3 linked regions of the Acidicapsa acidisoli genome follow. The protein of the gene in region 1 interacts with the protein of each later gene in a pairwise test. Links are inferred from orthologs where the notes say so. Each region holds a gene or a part of one and is shown in the gene's direction. Other genes may lie near its edges.

The links.
Region 2: the proteins of OHL23_RS07795 (region 1) and ctaD interact in binary tests that used the Escherichia coli proteins (3 or more experiments, as listed by UniProt). The link is inferred for Acidicapsa acidisoli from one-to-one orthologs.
Region 3: the proteins of OHL23_RS07795 (region 1) and dnaE interact in binary tests that used the Escherichia coli proteins (3 or more experiments, as listed by UniProt). The link is inferred for Acidicapsa acidisoli from one-to-one orthologs.

The regions. Positions count from the first base shown.
Region 1 is NZ_JAGSYI010000001.1:1,931,513-1,934,573, reverse strand. What follows is about bases 70-2,979. They hold OHL23_RS07795 (pyridoxal phosphate-dependent aminotransferase), read left to right. Parts: upstream 70-897; coding sequence 898-2,061; downstream 2,062-2,979. Other genes in these bases: OHL23_RS07790 (glycoside hydrolase family 127 protein), read right to left, coding at 2,274-2,979; sixA (phosphohistidine phosphatase SixA), read right to left, coding at 70-610; OHL23_RS07805 (Ppx/GppA phosphatase family protein), read left to right, coding at 70-101. In the rest of the region: more of OHL23_RS07805, read left to right, coding at 1-69; more of sixA, read right to left, coding at 53-69; more of OHL23_RS07790, read right to left, coding at 2,980-3,061. UniProt on the Escherichia coli protein: Shows aminotransferase activity with methionine and histidine as substrates, and to a lesser extent also with phenylalanine.
Region 2 is NZ_JAGSYI010000002.1:351,907-355,053, forward strand. The notes cover bases 12-3,007. They hold ctaD (cytochrome c oxidase subunit I), read left to right. Parts: upstream 12-664; coding sequence 665-2,350; downstream 2,351-3,007. Other genes in these bases: coxB (cytochrome c oxidase subunit II), read left to right, coding at 12-631; OHL23_RS11480 (cytochrome c oxidase subunit 3), read left to right, coding at 2,350-2,952; OHL23_RS11485 (cytochrome c oxidase subunit 4), read left to right, coding at 2,974-3,007. Also shown: more of coxB, read left to right, coding at 1-11; more of OHL23_RS11485, read left to right, coding at 3,008-3,147. UniProt on the Escherichia coli protein: Cytochrome bo(3) ubiquinol oxidase is the terminal enzyme in the aerobic respiratory chain of E.coli that predominates when cells are grown at high aeration.
Region 3 is NZ_JAGSYI010000004.1:398,535-402,738, reverse strand. The notes cover bases 150-4,202. They hold dnaE (DNA polymerase III subunit alpha), read left to right. Parts: upstream 150-480; coding sequence 481-4,002; downstream 4,003-4,202. Other genes in these bases: OHL23_RS23655 (alkaline phosphatase family protein), read right to left, coding at 4,073-4,202; OHL23_RS23665 (hypothetical protein), read right to left, coding at 150-270. In the rest of the region: more of OHL23_RS23665, read right to left, coding at 79-149; more of OHL23_RS23655, read right to left, coding at 4,203-4,204. UniProt on the Escherichia coli protein: DNA polymerase III is a complex, multichain enzyme responsible for most of the replicative synthesis in bacteria. This DNA polymerase also exhibits 3' to 5' exonuclease activity. The alpha chain is the DNA polymerase catalytic subunit.

The DNA.
Region 1 (3,061 bases):
CGGGACGGACTGGGGCGGAACTGGAGCTTTGGTCGCTGCGCAAAGAGGCTGACTACTTCCGCGAGGTCTTTGGGCGCGAACTCTTTGTGACACTGGCGTAGACAACCCGGGCTAGGCGCGGATCTATCAGCCATTGCAGTTGCGGCGGGCGCTTGGCCAGATCGACGCGCGCGATGGAGCCTTTGCGAAGACGAATGCTGCCACCACCCGGCAAGTGATTGTGGCCATTGCCGTTCCCGTTACCGGAGATCAGTTTGGCGATGAACTGATGGAGGTTGGGATTGTGGCCAACGAACAGGACGCCTTCGCGGCCGGAATGCTCTGCGATGAGCTGCTGCAAGGCGGGGTAGTCGCCGTCCGGCGCAAGTGCAGGCGACGTAAGAATCGGGGCTTCGAAGCCGATTTCAGTCGCGACGAACTGGGCGGATTGGCGCGCGCGCTTGAGCGGGCTGGAGACAATGACGTCAATCTGGGCCTTGAGGCCAGCCAGTACACCGGCCATCAGCATGCACTGCTGCTTGCCCTCTTTAATCAAGCCACGCTTGGCATCTAGAACGGGATTTTCGCGGGGGACGCCAGCATCTGCATGGCGCATCAGGTAAAGATTCATAGGGTTTCAATCAGGCGAAGTTAAAGTCTGGTCTGCTCCGCAGTGCCGATTTTAACACGAATGTAACAAATCAATCTTGAGGAGTATTCGCTGGATAGTGAGATCAAATGCCATGAGAAAACCATCTTTGTATCTCCTGCGGTGTGATATTGCTGTAAAAATAATGGAGCTTCGGTATTTAAAGAATGGATGCTTTTCCTATGACACCTGCGACTGTTGAAGCCGGCAAGCCCACAAACGAGAACACGAACGAAAATTGGAAGCGCCAGGAACTGACACTGAGCGAAATGGCACCGCGCACAATGCAATCCGAAATTCGCGCCATGACGATGGAGTGCGACCGGATCGGCGGCGTCAACCTGGCGCAGGGTGTGTGCGACACGGAGCCGCCGGGACCGGTGATCGAAGGGGCGATTGAAGCGATCCATGCCGGGCACAACATTTACACGAGGCTGGATGGGATTGCTCGGCTGAGGCAGGCGATCGCGGCGAAGATGCTGCGTGACCGGCGGATGATGGTCGATCCGGATGCGGAGATTCTGGTCACGAGCGGGGCGACCGGCGGGCTGCAGGCTGCGTCGCTGGCGCTTTTAAATCCGGGCGATGAGGTGATTCTCTTTGAGCCGTTCTACGGCTATCACGCCAGCGAGTTGAAATCGAAACGAGTAGTGCCAGTAATCGTGCCGCTTTGTGCGCCGGTTTCGCCGGAGGCCGATTGGACGCTGGATTTAGACGCCTTGCGCGCCGCGCTGACGCCTCGCACGCGGGCGATGATCGTTAATACGCCCTCCAATCCTTGCGGGAAGATCTTTACACGAGCGGAGTTGGAGGCTCTGTCGGAAGTCGCGATGGAGTATGGGCTGTTTGTTTTCACCGATGAGATTTATGAGCACTTCGTCTACGGCGACGCCGAGCATATCTCCCCGGCAACATTGCCGGGGATGCGGGAACGGACGATTGTCATCTCCGGCTTCTCAAAGACCTTTTCGGTGACGGGCTGGCGGCTTGGATATCTGGTGGCGGATGCGAAATGGCTGGGGGCGATCAGCTATTTTCATGATCTGACTTATGTTTGCGCGCCTTCGGCTTTTCAGCATGGCGCGGCGCAGGGTCTAGAACAACTGGGGCCGGAGTTTTACACGCAGCTTGCGACAGATCACGAAGCCAAGCGCGCCCGGATCGTGGCCGCGCTCAAGGATGCCGGGATGAAGCCGTATATTCCGCGCGGAGCCTACTATGTGCTGGCCGACGCGAGCCAGTTGCCGGGGGAGACGGCGGCGATCAAGGCACGGTGGCTGCTGGCGAAGACAGGCGTGGCTGCCGTGGCTGGTTCGGCATTCTTTCGCGCAGGGCATGGCGAGGATCTGCTGCGTTTCTGCTTTGCGAAGAAGGATGACGATCTGGACGATGCCTGCGTGCGTTTGCGGACGTTGGGTAGTGGGTCAGTTTGAAAAAAAGACCAACCCTCAGGGGCTAAAGCCCTTTATATTGCTGGGCTTAATGTACGGACTAAAGCCCGTACCCTTCAGACTGACCCACCACCGAAAAAAGGCCAGCCTCAAAGGCTAAAGCCTCCGAAATTGCCGGATTGGATGTACGGGCTGAAGCACGTACCCTTCAAATTTCCCTCACGAGACGCTTCGGCACTTGATTGGAAGACTTCTTAAGTCCGGATATAGGGAATCCAGACCTGCATGGAAGAGTCTTCCCTGTTGGCCCAGGCGTAGTACGGGATCAGTTTGAGCTTTGTGGCAGGCTCGGCCTTTGCGGCGGACGGCTCGCCTGTTGAGTACAGAGCTTCAGTGGCCGGTGCTCCGGCGAAGGAACCGGGATGTTCTAGCGCTACGACTCCGCCGAGTAGGTTGGGCTCAAAGCTGGATGTGGTTTCGCCGGTCAGATGCGCTGAGTATCCGTAGAACTCGATGGGCGCGCTGCCTGCCTTCTGGTCGAGCTGTTCCATGCAATAGACGATGGGGCCGCGCTGGATCGCTACTCTGCCCATATCATCTGCGACTGCCGGATTGGCGTGTACGAGCTTCGGCTGCATATCGAAGCTGATCTCGACGTGATCGTGGCCGGACCAGTGATTGTGAATGGGGAGATATTCGCCGGCTTTTACGCCTTCGACGGGCTTGTCGTTCAATGTCACCGTAGTTGTGCGTGACCATGCAGGGATTCGCACATAGAGGGTGAATGCCTCGGGCGCTGGCAGGTGGACGTGCAGGCGCACATCTCCTTCCCATGGGTAACGGGTCTCCTGCTTAATGTGCAATGAAGTGCCGCTGTGGAGATGCCAGTTCATCTCGCTGTTGTCATAGAGGTGCACGTAGACTCCGTCTTCGGAGGTGGAGTAGAAGTAGCCCGGGAGAGAGGCCAGGGTACGTTCGAGATTGGGCGGGCAGCAGGTGGTGTCATACCAGGGATTGCGGATCTTGTCGCGGGTGCTGGAAT
Region 2 (3,147 bases), on another replicon or contig:
CTGGTGGGAGTATCGGTATCCGAAGCTGGGAGTTGTGACAGCCAATGAGCTTCACATTCCTGTCAGCGATCCTTCGGCTCCTCAGCCAACCTATCTCACCATGTCGTCGGCGGACACCGATCATAGCTTCTGGGTGCCGCGTCTGGCGGGCAAGACGGATGTGATTCCGAATCGCGTCAATACGATGTGGATCGATCCTTCGCAAGCTGGTCTTTACCTTGGCCAGTGCGCGCAATATTGCGGAACGCAGCACGCGAAGATGCTCTTGCGCGTCTACGCCGATACTCCTGAACAGTTCGCTACCTGGATCGCGCAGCAGAAAAAGCCGGCGCAACAGGACTTCCCTGGCAATCCTGCGGCTGTCGAAGGTCAGACCGTATTCATGCACAACGCCTGCATCAACTGCCATGCGGTTGGTGGAACCGTGGCCAACGGAAGATTCGGACCTGACCTTACTCACCTGGCGAGCCGCGATACGATTGCTTCGGGAGCGGTCCCGAATACGCCGGACAATTTGAGAAAGTGGATCGACGATCCCAATTCGCTGAAGCCTGGTTCGTTGATGCCTTCGATGCATTTGAACAGTCATGATCTGGATGTCATCACGGCTTACCTTACGCAGCTTCGCTAACCATTCAATGAGTCAGCAACGTGGAGATGTCTCATGAGTACAACTACGCAAGTGCCGGGAATCGATGAGACGCTGACGACCCGGCAGGGCAGGCCGCCAGTCAATGTGATCTACGAGTGGCTGACGACAGTCGATCACAAGAAGATCGGACTGATGTACATCAGTTATGCTTTGATTTTCCTGATTGTCGGCGGCATTGAAGCAACGCTGATGCGCATCCAACTCGCGCGCCCGAACAATCACTTCGTCTCGCCACAGGTCTTCAATCAGCTCTTCACCATGCACGGCACAACGATGATCTTCTTCATGGTTATGCCTATAGTTTTCGGCTGGGGAAATTACCTTGTCCCCCTCATGATCGGGGCGCGAGACATGGCGTTTCCCCGGCTCAACTCCTTCAGCTTCTGGATCTCTGCCTTTGCGGGAATGCTGCTGTATTTCAGTTATTTCGGGGCGAGCGGGTTATACGCCGCAGGGTCAGCGCCGGATGTAGGCTGGTTTGCCTACGCGCCGCTGACAGCCAGAGTCTTTTCGCCCGGGCACAGCACCGACTACTGGACGCTTTCCGTCTTTCTAAGCGGAGTCGGATCGATCGGGACCTCCATCAATTTTGTGGCCACGATTCTCTCCATGCGCTGCAAGGGCATGAAGATGAGCCGGATGCCCCTTCTGGTCTGGCTTTATCTGGTAACAGCGAGCCTGGTCTTCGTTGCCGTAAGTCCGCTCACAGCGGCGCAGATCATGCTGGCTCTTGACCGATACCTTGGCTCTCACTTCTTCGATACGCAGGCCGGCGGCTCGGCGGTCCTTTGGATGCACTTCTTCTGGATCTTCGGCCATCCCGAAGTCTACATTCTGGTGCTCCCCGCATTTGCCTTTGTCAACGAAATCGTTCCGGTCTTCTCCCGTAAGGCCATCTTTGGCTATCCGGCAATGGTGGCTGCATCTGCAGGCATCGCCTTTATCAGTCTCAGCGTGTGGGCGCACCACATGTTCACCGTCGGGATGGGCGCGGCTGCGAACACCTTCTTCGTTTTCGCCACCATGGTCATATCGGTGCCCACCGGAATCAAGATATTCAACTGGCTGGCGACGATCTGGGGCGGAAAGGTGATTTTCGCCACGCCGATGATGTTCTGCGTGGGATTCCTGTTTCAGTTCCTGATTGCTGGGCTCACCGGCATCATGCTCTCAGCGGCTCCATTCACCTGGCAACTCGGCAACTCATATTTTGTTGTGGCCCACTTTCATTACGTAATCGTTGGCGCCATCGTATTTGCGCTGTTCGCTGCCTTCTATTACTGGTATCCCAAGATCACAGGCCGGATGATGTCGGAAACACTCGGCAAATGGCACTTCTGGCTTTTCATCATCGGCTTCCACCTCACCTTCGACTTCATGCATATTCCGGGCCTTCTGGGTATGCCGCGGCGCATCTACACGTATGAAGCAGGCCGCGGCTGGGAGACATGGAACATGATTGTCAGCATCGGCACCATCTTCCAGGCGGCTGGACTCCTGGTCTTCATATACAACATGGTGCGCTCGTACTACCACGGCGATGAGGCGGGCCACGACCCGTGGGATGCATGGACGCTCGAATGGACAACAACTTCCCCGCCGCCCGCTTACAACTTTGCTATTGAACCCACGGTCTACAGCAGACGCCCGTTGTGGGACATCAAACATCCTGAAGATCCGGACTCGGACTACGAATAATGAAGAATGCAGACGCAATCCCGATGGACGAACTGGTGGAGAGGCCCTGGACGCTGCCCTATCGCGGCACTGTTGGCATGGCCTGTCTGATATTGGCCGAGGCGGCGATCTTCGTCATCTTCGTGGTCGCTTACATCTTCTACATCGGCAAGAGCATCTCCGGCCCGACACCGGCACAGGTGCTCGAACTACCGATCTTTGGCACCATCTGCCTGCTTTCGAGCAGCATCACGGTGCACTTCGCGGGAAGTGCGCTGCACAAAGGCAAGCTGCGCAGCTGCACGCTTCAACTGGCTGCCACGGTACTTCTGGGAGCGATCTTTCTCATCACGACCGCCCAGGAGTGGTATCACCTGATCCACGATGAAGGTCTGACGATTCAGACCAACCTCTTTGGTACGACCTATTACTCGCTGGTGGGACTGCACGCGACTCACGTCGTAGTGGGGCTATTCATGCTCTCGCTCGTCCTGAGCTTCGCGCTCACCGGGCGTCTCAAGGAAGAGCATTCCGCAAAGCTCGAAGTGCTTTCGCTCTACTGGCACTTCGTCGACGCCGTCTGGGTAGTCGTATTTCTGGTGGTCTATGTTTTGGGCAGGTAAATTGCAGAAAGGAGAAGCAGGATGCAGCACGGCGAATCAATGAACCCCGGCGAGCACGCGCACCAGCAACACAGCAGCGACGAAGTTGTGCTTCCCGTACCAACACCCTGGCCCATGGTGCTTGCACTGGGCGTCTCCCTTATCATCACCGGCATGGTGACGCACTGGGTCGTCAGCCTGCTCGGTGTTGTGCTA
Region 3 (4,204 bases), on another replicon or contig:
CTAAAGATTTGAATTTACTAATGTTGGCGGAGCGCGGGGACTTGTTAGGAATCTGCAGGGTGCAGAGAGCGGAGACGATCAGGAGCGTTTGGGGAACCGGCCAGCCCAAAGCAGGACCCCCAAGCCTACGATGGCTGTGGCCCCTCCGCGATATGCCCATCGGATCTGGCCGGTCATGAAGCTGCCCGGCAGTATGTTGACTCCCTGCAGGATCCAGACAATTCCTATGCCTAACAGCAGAAATCCAAGAATTCGCAAGCCATATCGCATCGTTTCCCCTTCCGCACCGCCTGGGATTCATCGCGAATCATATCCGATATCCGGTGCGATAACCGGGATTTTCTTTTGACTTCTGCCTGCCGTTGTCGCGGGTTTTGTACCGGCTTTTCCTCATTACGGCGCGAGGACCGCAAGTCGCGGTTCGGCACAAACGCCTAAAATGAAGCCTGACTGTGACGGACCAGATTGTGACAAAAAAGCATGGCTGAATTTACTCATCTTCATCTGCATACGGATTACTCTCTGCTCGACGGCGCGTGCGACGTTGACAAGCTCGTTTCGCGTGTCGAATCGATTGGCCAGAAGTCGGTGGCGATGACCGATCATGGGAATATTTATGGCGCGGTGCACTTCTTCGATGCCGCCAAGAAGAAAGGCATCAAGCCGATTCTGGGCTGTGAGTTGTACGTCTGCAAGAATGAAGACCATCGCGCGGACCCGAGTGGCGACAAGTACAACCATCTGCTGGTGCTGGCGCAGAACGAAGAGGGTTACCGCAACCTGATTCGCATCACGTCGGAAGCTTCGGTGCATGGCTTCTACAAGAAGCCGCGGGTGAGCAAGCAGTATCTCGCCTCGCACTCCAACGGGCTGATTGGGTTTTCGGGCTGTCTTTCGGGTGAGCTTTCGGAGCAGTTGATCAAAGGAGACTACGACGCGGCTCGCGCGACTGCGCTGCAGTATCAGGATATCTTCGGGCGCGGCAATTTCTACCTTGAGATTCAGGATCAGGGGCTGGAGCTGGAGAAGCGCATTCATGCGGATCTATTCAAGCTGGAGCGCGAGCTGGATATTCCGCTGGTGGCCACGAACGATTCGCACTATCTCTGCGAGGACGACCACAAATCTCACGACGTGATGCTGTGCGTGCAGACAGGAGCGAAGGTTCAGGATCGCGAGCGGTTCCGCTTCGATGCCGATCAGTTCTACGTCAAGACCGCCGACGAGATGCTGCGTCTCTTTCCGGATTCGCCGGCGCTGATTCAGCGGACGCAGGAGATTGCGGAACGTTGCAATCTGAAGCTGAACAAGGTCGATAATCCCTTCCCGGAGTTTGCTGTTCCGGAGGGGCACACGATCGACAGCTACTTCGAGGAGATCTGCCGCGATGGTTATCGCAAGCGGCTCGCGACGGCGATCCGTCAGCTTGAGTCGCGGGGGCAGTTGCGGCATCCGCTGCATGAGTACGAGGCGCGCCTTGAACGCGAGATCGGCATCATCAAGCAGATGAAGTACTCGGGCTATTTCCTGATTGTCTGGGACTTCATTCGCTATGCGCGGGAGCAGGGGATTCCGGTTGGTCCAGGCCGTGGTTCGGCGGCTGGCTCGCTGGTGGCGTATGTGATGGAGATTACCAATGTCGATCCGCTGCAGAATGCGCTGCTCTTTGAGCGGTTTCTGAATCCGGAGCGCGTGTCGATGCCCGATATCGACGTGGATTTCTGCATGAACCGGCGCGGCGAGGTGATCGAGTATGTGACGCGCAAGTATGGGCGCGAGCAGGTGGCGCAGATCATCACCTTCAACACGATGGCTGCGAAAGCTGCAATCAAGGACTGCGGCCGCGCCATGGATATGCCCTACGGCGACGTGGACCGCATCGCCAAACTGATTCCGTCGACGATCGGCATCACCATCGACAAGGCGTTGGAGGAGCAGCCGGAGCTGGCAAAGGTCTATGACTCCGATGTCCAGATTCGCGAGTTGATCGATACGGCCAAGAGGCTTGAGGGGCTGGTGCGTGGTTCCGGAGTTCATGCGGCGGGCGTTGTGATCGCGCCGCGACCGTTGACGGAACTGGTGCCCATCGCGAAGACAAAGAACGACGAAATTGTGACCGCTTACGATATGTTCGCGATCGACAAGATGGGCTTGCTCAAGATGGACTTCCTGGGCTTGACGACGCTGACGGTGATCACCGATGCGTTGAAGCTCATTGAGGAGAATCGCGGCGAGCGGCTGGATATCGATGCCATTGAGCTGGACGATAAGGCTACTTACGAAAAGGTATTTCATCGTGCGCTGACTTCCGGCGTATTTCAGTTTGAGTCGGGTGGGATGCGCGACGTGTTGCGGCGGTACAAGCCGGAGTCGATTGAGGACCTGACCGCGCTCAACGCGCTGTATCGTCCGGGGCCGATCCAGGGCGGTATGATCGATGACTTCATCGAGCGCAAGTGGGGACGGCGCAAGGTTGAGTACATGCTGCCGCAGCAAGAGCCGCTGCTCAAGGAGACGCTGGGCGTTATCGTCTACCAGGAGCAGGTGATGCAGATCGCGAACGTGCTGGCGAGCTATTCGCTTGGCGAAGCCGATCTGCTGCGCAGGGCGATGGGTAAGAAAGATCCGGCTGAGATGGCCAAGCAGCGCAATCGTTTCATGGAGGGCGCGGCTGGTCTGGGACTGCCGAAGGAGCCGGCGGGCGAGATCTTTGACCAGATGGAGAAGTTTGCGGGATACGGCTTCAATAAGTCGCACTCGGCGGCTTATGCGTTGCTGGCTTATCAGACGGCCTATCTGAAGACGCATTATCCGGTGGAGTTCATGGCTGCGCTGCTATCTTCGGAAATTTCAAAGCCTGAGAATGTGGTCAAGTACATTCAGGAGTGCCGCGAGATGGGCATCAGCGTCGAGCCGCCAGATGTGCGGCTTTCCGGCGCGCAGTTCACGCCCAGCGGCGATGTGATTCGCTTTGGACTGACGGCGATCAAGAACGTCGGCGGCAATGCGATTGAGTCGATCTTGTCGGTGAGACGGGAACTAGAAGCGAAGGGAAGTACCTTCACCACATTCTGGGAGTTCTGCGAGAAGGTCGATCTGCGGCTGCTGAACAAGAGGGTTCTTGAATCGCTGATCAAGGCTGGCGCGCTGGATTCAATGGGTACGCGGGCGCAGCTTTTTGCGGTCATCGACCGGGCGATTGAGCGCGGCCAGAAGGCGCAGAAGGATGCCGAGCAGGGGCAGCATGGGTTGTTTGGGCTGTTCAACGAAGCACCCGCAAAGGGCGGCAATGGAAGCGATCTGCCGCATGTGGCGGATTGGGAAGAAAAAGCTCGGCTGGACGGGGAAAAAGAGGTGCTGGGCTTCTTTGTCTCGGGGCATCCGCTGGACAAGTATGCGGAAAAGCTGCGCAATCTGACCAATGTTGTCGATACGGCGACTGCGCTGGAGATGAAGCCGCCTCCGCCGCCGAAGTGGGGGCAGCAGCGCGATCCTTCGAGTGAAATCTCCATTGCAGGGGTACTGGTCGGGATGCGTGCGGCCAAGAGCAAGCGCAACGACAAGATGTATGCGCAGGGCCAGCTTGAAGATGCGACAGGAAAGATCGATGTGATCTGTTTTGCCAAGGACTACGAGCGGCTTTCCGAGCAGCTTAAGACCGAAGCGGCGGTCTTGCTGCGCGGGGCGCTCATCGGCGAGGAGGACTCTGCTCCCAAGCTGGCGATCAGCGGGTTACAGCCGCTGGATGAGGTGCAGATCCGGCTGCCTTCGGGTGTTCGGCTGCGGATGAATCTGGATATTGCCAGCGATGAGATATTTGCGGTGCTGCGGGCGAAGATCGATGCTGCTCCGGGACCGGGCAAGGTGATGATGCATCTGCAGAAGAAGGGGCAGTATGAGGTGGTTCTGGAGCCTGCAGGGGTTTCCGTGGCTGCGGATCGGGGCTGGGTTGAGTCGATTGAGGAGCTGCTGGGGCGGGGTGCGGTGCAGGTATTGAGTTAGTTGCCAGCAAAACAAAAAGAGCCGGTCAGCGATGTGATGCTGACCGGCTGAGCTATTTCTTTCCTCGTCCTTACCGGGAGTGGTGGAAATCGAACAGACCGAATAGGTCGTCGATAGCTGGTGAGTTGACCGGAACGTAAGGATTACCGGGCGTTGCGATTGGGTTGGGGAAGTTATCGCGGCTGCGATGGGTGATGGTTGG